DNA from 2 places in the Actinoplanes digitatis genome. Region 2 is predicted to be linked to the other one. Evidence: riboswitches for the same ligand, from Rfam matches in the RefSeq annotation. Region 2 holds a riboswitch; the other holds the start of a gene.
The links. A riboswitch is a leader RNA that binds a small molecule or an ion and turns the genes downstream of it on or off. The one in region 2 is predicted to bind S-adenosylmethionine.
Positions count from the first base shown of each region.

Region 1: linked by a shared signal. The riboswitch ahead of BJ971_RS16235 (aminotransferase class V-fold PLP-dependent enzyme) and the one ahead of thrC (threonine synthase) in region 2 are both predicted to bind S-adenosylmethionine.

Region 1 is NZ_JACHNH010000001.1:3,757,976-3,762,899, reverse strand. It holds gene BJ971_RS16255 (beta-class carbonic anhydrase) at 1-68, shown strand, start outside; gene BJ971_RS16250 (MetQ/NlpA family ABC transporter substrate-binding protein) at 115-927, opposite strand; gene BJ971_RS16245 (methionine ABC transporter permease) at 950-1,606, opposite strand; gene BJ971_RS41305 (methionine ABC transporter ATP-binding protein) at 1,603-2,586, opposite strand; SAM riboswitch class IV at 2,728-2,844, shown strand; gene BJ971_RS16235 (aminotransferase class V-fold PLP-dependent enzyme) at 2,879-4,156, shown strand; gene BJ971_RS16230 (putative bifunctional diguanylate cyclase/phosphodiesterase) at 4,159-4,924, opposite strand, start outside.
Region 2 is NZ_JACHNH010000001.1:142,309-147,232, reverse strand. It holds gene BJ971_RS00655 (GNAT family N-acetyltransferase) at 1-197, shown strand, start outside; gene BJ971_RS00650 (hypothetical protein) at 209-643, shown strand; gene thrC (threonine synthase) at 852-2,132, opposite strand; SAM riboswitch class I at 2,145-2,282, opposite strand; gene BJ971_RS00640 (DUF4956 domain-containing protein) at 2,511-3,113, shown strand; gene BJ971_RS00635 (VTC domain-containing protein) at 3,110-3,931, shown strand; gene BJ971_RS00630 (carbohydrate-binding domain-containing protein) at 3,933-4,924, shown strand, end outside.

The sequences.
Region 1 (4,924 bases), 3.6 Mb from region 2:
CGGTGAAGGGCTCGGTCCGGGGCTTCGTCTACGAGGTCGAGACCGGCAGGCTGCGCGAGGTCAAATGAGCCGCTCCCCCGTAGCCCCACCGAGGGCTACGGGGGTACCGGTTGCTCAGAACGCGGCCAGCACCGAGCCCTGGTACTTGTCCTCGATGAACTTCTTCACCTCGGCGGAGTGCAGCAGCTTCTCCAGCTTGACCACCCGGGCGTCGCCCTCGTCGCCGGCGCGGACCACGACCAGGTTCGCGTACGGGTTGTCCTGGCCGGCCTCGAGCGCGAGCGCGTCCTTGGCCGGGCTCAGGCCGGTCTCGATCGCGTAGTTCCCGTTGATCACCGACACCGCGGTGTCCTCGAGGCTGCGCGGCAGCTGGGCGGCCTCGAGCGCCTTGAACTCGAGGTTCTTCGGGTTGGTCGCGATGTCCTTCTCGGTCGCCTTGACGCCGACGCCGTCCTTGAGCGTGATGAGCCCGTTCTTCGCGAGCAGGTTCAGCGCCCGGCCGGAGTTGGACGGGTCGTTGGGGATGGCGACCACGCCGCCGGCCGGCACCTCGGCGAGCGTCTTGACCTTCTTGGAGTAGATGCCGAGCGGCTCGATGTGCACCGGCTTGAGCGCGGTGAACTTGTAGCCCTTCGCCGCGACCTCCTCCTCCAGGTAGGGGATGTGCTGGAAGTAGTTGGCGTCGATCTGCTTCTCCGCAAGCGCGACATTGGGCTGGATGTAGTCGTTGAACTCGACGACGTCGAGCTTGAGGCCCTCGGCCGCGGCCAGGTTGTCCTTGATGTAGTTCAGGATCTCGGCGTGCGGTACCGGGCTGACGCCCACCTTCAGGGTGTCGTCCGCGGCGGATCCGGAGTCGCCGCACGCCGCCAGGGCGAGGACGAGGCCGGTGGCGGCGAGGGCGGCGACGATCGGGCGGCGGCGCATGAGTGGTGCCTTTCGGTAGGGGTTATCGGTGGGACAGGCGCCGGACGACGAGGTCGCCCAGCGTCTGGATGGCTTGCACGAACACGACGAGGAGCACCACTGTCGCGATCATGACCTCGGTCTCGAAGCGCTGGTAGCCGTACCGGATGGCGAGGTCTCCGAGGCCGCCGCCGCCGACGACGCCGGCCATGGCGGAGTAGCCGACGAGCGCGACGACGGTGATGGTGAGGCCGGCGACCAGGCCCGGGCGGGCCTCGCGGAGCAGGACCTTGCCGACGATCTGACGCCGGGACGCGCCCATGGCGACCGCGGCCGAGACGACGTCGCCGGGTACCTCGCGGATCGCCGTCTCGACGATGCGGGCGTAGAACGGGATGGCGCCGATGGTCAGCGGCACGATCGCCGCGGTGGTGCCGATGGTGGTGCCGACCACCGCGCGGGTGAACGGGATGACCGCGACCAGCAGGATGATGAACGGCAGCGACCGTCCGACGTTGACGATCAGGCCGAGCAGCGCGTTGAGCGGCGGCGCGGCGAGCAGCCCGCCGCGGTCGGTCAGCACCAGCAGGATGCCGAGCAGCAGGCCGCCGACGGCGGTGAGCAGGGCGGCGCAGCCGACCATCCAGGCCGTCTCCCGCAGCCCGGCCCAGAGCAGTTCGCTCAATTCCGGCCAGGTCACGCGGCCACCTCCGCCAGGGCGCCCCGCTCGCGCAGATGCCGCAGCGCCGGGGCGTTGTCGTCCGCGCTGCCGGGCAGCGCGATCCGCAGGCGCCCGGCGCGGGTCGCCGCGAGGCTCTGCACGGCGCCGTCGAGAATGCGCACGTCGAGGTCGAGGGCCCGGGCGAGCCCGGCCAGGATCGGCTCGTCGGCCGCCTCGCCGCTGACCGTGACGTCGACGACCGTCTCACCTGGCCGGTGCGGCGCCGGTGGCAGCGGGAAGAGCCCGCGGGCGAGCTCCGAACCGGGGCGGCGCAGCAGGTCGGCGACCTGCCCGGACTCGGCGAAGCGGCCGTCGCGCATGACCGCCGCCGAGTGGCAGATCCGCCTGACCACGTCCATCTCGTGGGTGATCAGCAGGATGGTCAGGCCGAGCCGCCGGTTCAGGTCGAGCAGCAGGTCGAGGATCGAGCCGGTGGTCTCCGGGTCGAGGGCGGAGGTCGCCTCGTCGGAGAGCAGGACCTGCGGCCCGGCGGCGAGCGCGCGGGCGATGCCGACGCGCTGCTTCTGGCCGCCGGAGAGCTGCGCCGGGTACGCGGCGGCGCGCTGCTCGAGCCCGACGAGCTCGAGCAGCTCCGCCACCCGGCGGGCCCGGTCGGCGCGCGGCATGCCGGTCACCTCGAGCGGCAACGCCACGTTGCCGGCGGCCGTGCGCGAGGAGAGCAGCGCGAAGTGCTGGTGCACCATGCCGACCCGGCGCCGGGCCGCGCGCAGCGGCCGCTCGCGCAGCGCCGTCAGCTCGAGGCCGTCGACGACGACCGTTCCCGCGTCGGGCCGCTCCAGCAGGTTGACGCAGCGCAGCAGCGTGCTCTTGCCGGCGCCGCTCTGGCCCAGCACACCGAAGATCTCGCCCTGCCGGACGCCGAGGTCGACGCCGTCGACGGCGACGACGTCGCGGCGCCGCGAGCGGTAGGTCTTGCGGAGATCCTCGATCTGAATCACGGATGCTCTCTCGAATCCTATAAAGCCGATAGGTATGCGAGGGGGAAAGCTAGTCCGTCGACACGGCCCGGACCAACCGGCTGTAACGATCATCACCGGCCTGTGCGGCCACACCGGCCGGAGCTGCTACGGTGCTCACCAGGTCATGAGTGCCAGCGTACAGCCCCGGCTTGCTGGCCGGCAACCCTTGTGTTCGCGATGGGGTGCTCCGGGTGAGGACCGGGCCGGCGTCGACAACGACGCGGGCAAGCGCGGGCCCCGTGGGGTCCCCGACCTCGCGGAGGCGCACGCCATGTCCCTGTTGCCGCAGCACACCGAGCTCGACGTCATCGGCGCCGGGCTCACCGTCCGGCTACCGGGCGGGGACACCGTCCCGTTCGCCCACCTCGACTACGCCGCGTCGGCACCCTGCGTCCGCGCCGCGGCCGACGCCGTCGAGGGCCTGCTGCCCTGGTACGGCAGCGTCCACCGCGGCGCGGGCGTCCGCTCCCGGACCTCGACGCTGGAGTACGAGCGCGCCCGCGACATCGTCGCGGGCTTCGTCGGCGCGCGGCCGGGCGACGCGGTGGTCTTCACCCGCAACACCACCGACGCGCTCAACCTGCTCGCCAGGTGCCTGCCGGCGGACGTCACCACGATCGTCTTCGACGGCGAGCACCACGCGAACCTGCTGCCCTGGCCGGCGACGCTGCGGCTGGCGACGCCGTCGAGCCCGGACGCGGCCGTCGAGGCCCTGGACCGGGCGCTGCGCTCGCTGCGCGGCCCGGCACTGCTCGCCGTCACCGGCGCGAGCAACGTGACCGGGGAGGTCTGGCCGGTCCGGCGCCTCGCCGACGTCGCGCACCGCCACGGTGCCCGCGTCGTCGTCGACGCCGCGCAACTGGCGCCGCACTCCCCCGTCGACCTCGCCGAGCTCGGCGCCGACTATCTGGCGCTGTCCGGCCACAAGCTCTACGCGCCGTTCGGCGCGGGCGTGCTGGCGGGCCGCGCCGACTGGCTGGACACGGCCGCGCCCTACCTGCGCGGCGGCGGCGCCAGCGCGTCCGTCGGCGACGACGCCGTCACGTGGGCCACCGGCCCGGCCCGGCACGAGGGCGGCACGCCGAACCTGCTCGGCGCGGTCTCCCTGGCGGCGGTCTGCGCGGCGCTGGGCCGGGCCGACCGGGCCGCGCTGCACGAGCGGGAGCAGAGCCTGCTGGCCCGGCTGCGCGACGGCCTGGCCGGGGTGCCCGGCGTCGCCGAGGTCAGCGCGTTCGGCGCCGCGCAGCCGCGGGTGGGAATCGTGTCGCTCGCGCTGCCCGGCGGCGACGCCGCGGAGGTCGCCGACCGGCTCGCCGACGAGCACGGCATCGGGGTGCGGGCCGGCCAGTTCTGCGCGCACCCGCTCGCACGCCGGCTCACCGGCGCCGCCGGCGTGACCGGCTGCGACACCGCGACGGCGGCCCTGCTGCGGGTCAGCTTCGGGCTGGGCACCACCGACGGCGACATCGACCGGTTCGTCGCCGCCATCGGCGCGCTGACCTCCGGCGCCGCCGGACGGCAGCTGGTCGGGGTGCGCGCCGGCCGGTGAGGTCAGGCGGGCGAGCCGAGCGGCGCGATAGCCTCCGTGACGACCCGCTGTGCCTGCTCGCAGGCCTGCGGGAGCACGTCGGCGGGCACCGCGTGGCTCAGCGCGTAGCCCTGCGCGAAGTCGCAGCTCATCTCGCGCAGCCGCAGCAGGGCCTGCACGTCCTCGACGCCCTCGGCGACAACGGACAGGCCGAGGTTGTGGCCCAGGTCGATCGCGCTGCGGACCATCACCGCGTCCGGTGTGCCCGTCGTCAGGTCGCGGACGAAGGTGCGGTCGATCTTCAGCTCGTCGGCCGGCACCCGGCGCAGCTGGGCCAGGGAGCTGAAGCCCGTGCCGAAGTCGTCCACCGACACGCTCACGCCGTGCTCGCGGACCTCGTGCAGTGCGCGCACCGCCCGATCCGGGTCGGCCATGATGCTGGTCTCGGTGAGCTCCAGGCGCAGCAGCTTCGGCGGCAGACCGGCCTCGTCAACGGTGCTCAGCACCCGGGCCACGAAGCCCGGGTCGATCAGGCAGCCCGGCGACACGTTCACCGAGACGCTGTGGCGCCGCCCGTCGCACAGCCAGCCGGCCGCCTGGCGCACGGCCACACCGAGCAGGTGGTAGGTGAGGCGCACCTCCAGGCCGCTGCTCTCCGCGATCGGCAGGAACGTGCCGGGCATCAGCAGGCCGCGCGCCGGGTGCTGCCAGCGGACCAGCGCCTCCACCGAGGTGACGGCGCCGTCGCTCAGGCGTACCTGTGGCTGGTAGTAGAGCCGCAGCTGACCG
Region 2 (4,924 bases):
TGCTCGGCGAGTTGATCGAGGCGGTCGCGCAGTGGTCGGCCTCGATCGGCCGGCACGAGCTGATGCTCGAGGTGGTGGTCGGCAACGACCGGGCCGTCCGGGCGTACGAGCGGCTGGGCTTCCGGGACGCCGGCAAGCGGGTGCCTCACCCGGTCATCCCGGCCCTGACCGAGCTGCAGATGCGCCGCCGGGCCTGAGGCGCGTTGAGGTGGGCTGGGCCACGATCCGGACCGCGCTCACCGCGGTCAACGGCACCACGCTCGTCGGCCTCGGGCTCGCCGTGCTCTGCGGCACCAGGATCCGCCGCGGGCCGGGCGGGATCCTGATCGCCGAGGGATACCGCCGCAAGATGCCGCCCGCGACCTGCTTCACGGTCGGCTCGGTGATCATCACCAGGCGCACGGCCGACTGGCTGCTGCACGAGAGCCGGGCCGGCCTGCTCGCACACGAGAGCCGGCACGCCGGGCAGTACGCCGTGTTCGGCCCGCTGTTCTGGCCCGTGTACTGGGCCTGCTGCGGCTACTCCTGGGCGATGACCGGAACGGCCGGCACGCGCAACGCGTTCGAGCGGCATGCCGGGCTGGCACTGGGCGGTTACCGCGAGGCGCCGCTGCGGCCGGGCCTGCGGCGACTGAAGCGCTGAGGCGGAAGAATTTGGTCGGGAGGACGCACGCACAGCGCCTCCGGCACTGGGTCGTTGGGCCCCTAGGAGATTGTCGCCAAGCTCAAAGGTGGGGCCGCGTACGGCGTCACGTCCTCCCGCGTAGAGCATCCTGCCGAGCCTGCGATCCTTCCGCAAGTCCTCAGGGGAAGGAATTCTCAACGTTGGGCAGAGGTTTGACTACTCTGTGTTATCCGAGGAGGCCGGCGTCCCGGGCGCCGCGCAGCGACGGCTTGATCCGGTGAGTGGGTCCGACCTGCCCGGCGACGGCGTCCAGTGTCTTCAGTCCCTCGCCGGTGTTGAAGACGACGGTCTCCTTGTCGGGGTCGAGCCGGCCGCTCGCGACGAGCTTCCTGAGCACCGCGACGGTGACTCCGCCGGCGGTCTCGGCGAAGACGCCGGTGGTGCGGGCGAGCAGCTGGATGGCGTCGCGGATCTCGTCGTCGCCGGCGTAGTCCATCCAGCCGCCGGTGCGGGTCACGGCCTCGATCGCGTACGCGCCGGCGGCCGGGTCGCCGATGTTGAGCGACTTCGCGATGCCGGTCGGCTTCACCGGGATGATCTGGTCGGTGCCGTTGTGCAGGGCCGTGGCGATGGGGTTGCAGCCGGCCGACTGTGCACCGAAGACGGTCCAGCCGCCCTCGGGCGCCTCGACCAGGCCGATCTCCACCAGCTCGCTGAACGCCTTGTCAATCTTGGTGAGCAGCTCGCCGCTGGCCATCGGCACGACCACCTGTGCGGGGATGCGCCAGCCGAGCTGCTCGGCGACCTCGTAACCCAGCGTCTTCGAACCCTCGGCGTAGAAAGGTCGCACGTTCACGTTGACGAACGCGGTGTCCTCGAACTCGTCGGTCTCGACGAGCTCGCCGCACAGCCGGTTGACGTCGTCGTAGGAGCCGTCGATCGCGACCAGGTCGCCGCCGTAGACGGCGGTGGTGATGACCTTGCCCTGTTCGAGATCGCCGGGGATGAAGACGATGGACGGCACGCCGGCGCGGGCGGCGTGCGCGGCGACGGAGTTGGCCAGGTTGCCGGTCGACGCGCAGGCGAACCGGGTGAAGCCCAGCTCGCGGGCGGCGGTGAGCGCGACGGAGACGACCCGGTCCTTGAAGGAGTGGGTCGGGTTGGCGGAGTCGTCCTTGACCCAGAGCGGCGCCCGCAGCCCGATCTCGGCGGCCAGGGCGGCGGCGCCGACCAGCGGGGTGAGGCCGGGGTCGAGGGTGACCCGGGTTGCGGGGTCCTGCCCGGTGGGCAGCAGGGCGGCGTAGCGCCAGATGTTCTGCGGGCCGGCCTCGATCTGCTCGCGGGTGACCGCGGCGAGCGCGGCGGGGTCGTAGGCGACCTCGAGGGGGCCGAAACACTCGTAACAGGCGTGCTGCGCGACGAGCGGGAATTCGGCGCCGCAACCACGGCAGACGAGCGCGCGGGCGGGGCTGAGGGACTTGCTGGGGGCGTCGACGGCCGACGTCATAATGAGGCCTTCCTCTCATCTTTCCCCGGGCGTCGTGCGACGCACATGGGGACGGAATTAGCACCTGCCGCACGCGGCCTCGTCATCGAGACATGCGCGGTGGTTGCCGGGGCGTCATCGGGCCGTTCCCTCAGCCCCTCTGGATGAGGTATTCAGTTGTGTTTCCAACACCTTACGACGCGGGCGGCGAAATCGGAGCAGACCGTCCCGAGGTGTGAGCGACGTCCTTCCCTCTTGATAGATGATGGTCGATTGATTCACAGCATTCTCTGAGGTTGGTTCCCGGGCCGGGACCCTAGTCTCCATTGAAAGTCATGGATCTGTTGCCGGATGTTCACCCGGCCGCCACTCCGAATGCCTTGAGGGAAGGGCCCCGTCATGCCTCGGCTCGTTCTGTTCGCGATCGACCTCGTTGCGGTCTGCCTGCTCGTCTTCGGGCTCTACTTCCCGCGTCACCGCCGCCGAGATCTCGTCGTCGCGTACCTCGGTGTCAATGTCGGGGTGCTGGCCGTTGCCGGCTCGCTCAGCGCGAGCACCGTCGGGGCCGGGCTCGGGCTCGGGCTCTTCGGCGTGCTCTCGATCATCCGGCTGCGCTCGACCGAGCTGGACCAGCACGAGGTCGCCTACTACTTCTCCGCGCTGGCCCTGGGCATCCTCGGCCCGCTCGGCGGCGGCTCGGCCTGGCTCGCGCCCGGGATGATGGCGCTGATCCTCGCCGTCATGTACCTCGGTGACCACCCCCGGCTGTTCCGCGGCTACCGGCGCCAGGTCCTCGTCCTCGACTCGGCGATCACCGACGAGGTGGCCCTGGTCGCCAAGCTCGAGCAGCTGCTCGGCGCGCGGGTGCACGCCGTCTCGGTCGAGAGGGTCGACCTGGTCAGCGAGACCACGGCGGTCGAGGTCCGCTACTCCCGCCGGGCCGGCGCGGCGCCCGCGGCCACCGCCGGCCGTCCGGCCGCGACGGCGGGCGCGCAGCGGTGACCACCACGCCCGCCCGGACCGTCGGCGACCGGCTGGACGGGCTCGCGGGGCTGGGGCCGATCGGGCTCGACGAGCTCACCGCGCAGGCCGAGCTCCAGATCAGGCGGGACCGCAAGTACGTGCTCGCGCTGGACGACCTGGCCCGGCTGCTGCCGGCCATCGGCCGCGACGCGCGGATCCTCGACATCGACGGCCTCCGGCTCTTCCGGTACGGCTCGGTCTACTTCGACACCGCCGACCTCGTCTGTTTCCGGCTCACCGCGCTGCGCCGCCGCCGTCGGTTCAAGATCCGGACGCGGACGTATCTCGACTCCGGGCAGTGCTGGCTCGAGGTCAAGACCGAGGGCGTGCGCGGCGGCACGGTCAAGACCCGCCTGGCGTACGAGCAGCGGCAGCAGGGTGACATGGCACCCGGCCGCTGGTTCGTCGAGGCCGTCCTCGAGGACCTCGGCGGCATCGCCGGGCTGGCCTTCGGGCCCGTGCTCACCACCAGCTACCTGCGCAGCACCCTCTATCTCCCGGCCACGCAGAGCCGGGTGACCATCGACGTCGACCTGTCCTGGGCCGATCTCGGCCGGGCCGGGCTGAGCCTGCCCGCGCTGGCCGTGGTCGAGACCAAGACGCGGGCCGCGGCCTGCGAGGTCGATCGTCTGCTCTGGGCCCGGGGTCACCGCCCGGCGTCCATCTCCAAGTACGCGACCGGTCTCGCCGCGCTGCGGCCCGGCCTGCCGTCCGCGCCGTGGCGCCGCCTGCTGCGCCGCCATTTCCATCCCGCTGCCCCGGCCGGCCCCGCGCCGGCCGCCGACCGAAGGACGTGAGATGCACCGTTCCCCCCTCCTGATCGCCGCCGTGGCCGGCACCCTGGCCGTCGCGCCCGCACCGTGCCGGGCCGCGCCCGCGGCGGAACAGGCCCTGGCCGCCGGCCCCGCGGCGGCGCAGGCGCTGGCCGCCAACGCCCCCGACCACGACGAGCCCGCCGACCACACCTGGAGCGAGCAGAGCGTCGCCGCGGTGACGCTGACCGGCTCCGGCGCCACGTCCAGCGCGAGCGGCGTCTCGATCAGCGGAAGCACCGTCACGGTCACCGCCGCGGGCACGTACCGGTTCACCGGGTCGCTGACCAACGGCAGGATCGTCGTGAACAGCGCCGGCACCGGGATCGTGCGCCTGATCCTCAACGGCGTGACCATCGCCAACACGACCACCGCGCCGCTGTCGGTGACCGCCGCCGACGAGGTGATGGTGGTGCTGGCCGACGGTACGACCAACCGGCTCACCGATCCGGCGACGTACACGACCGCGGTGAACCCGGCCGCGGCGCTGTCCAGCGCCGCCGACCTGACCATCACCGGCAACGGGTCGCTGGCCGTGACGGGCAACGCCGCGGACGGCATCGCCAGCGACGACGGGCTGGTCATCGACTCGGGCACGATCACGGTCACCGCCAAGGACGACGGCGTACGCGGCCAGGACTACATCCTGCACACCGGCGGCACGCTGGGCGTCACGGCCGGCGGCGACGCCCTGAAGTCCGACGAGGACGCCGACGCCACCGAGGGTTACGTCTATCTGGCCGGCGGCGCCCGTACGCTCACGGCACCCGGCGGCGACGGGGTCAGCGCGACCACCGACGTGATCGTCGCGGGCGGCAGCCTGACCGCGACCACCGGCGGCGGCAGCACGACGACGCCGGGCACCACCTCGACCAAGGGGCTCAAGGCCGACGTCAGCGTGGTGATCAGCGACGGACAGGTCAACCTCAACGCGTCCGACGACGGGATCAACTCCAACAACCTGATCACCGTCGACGG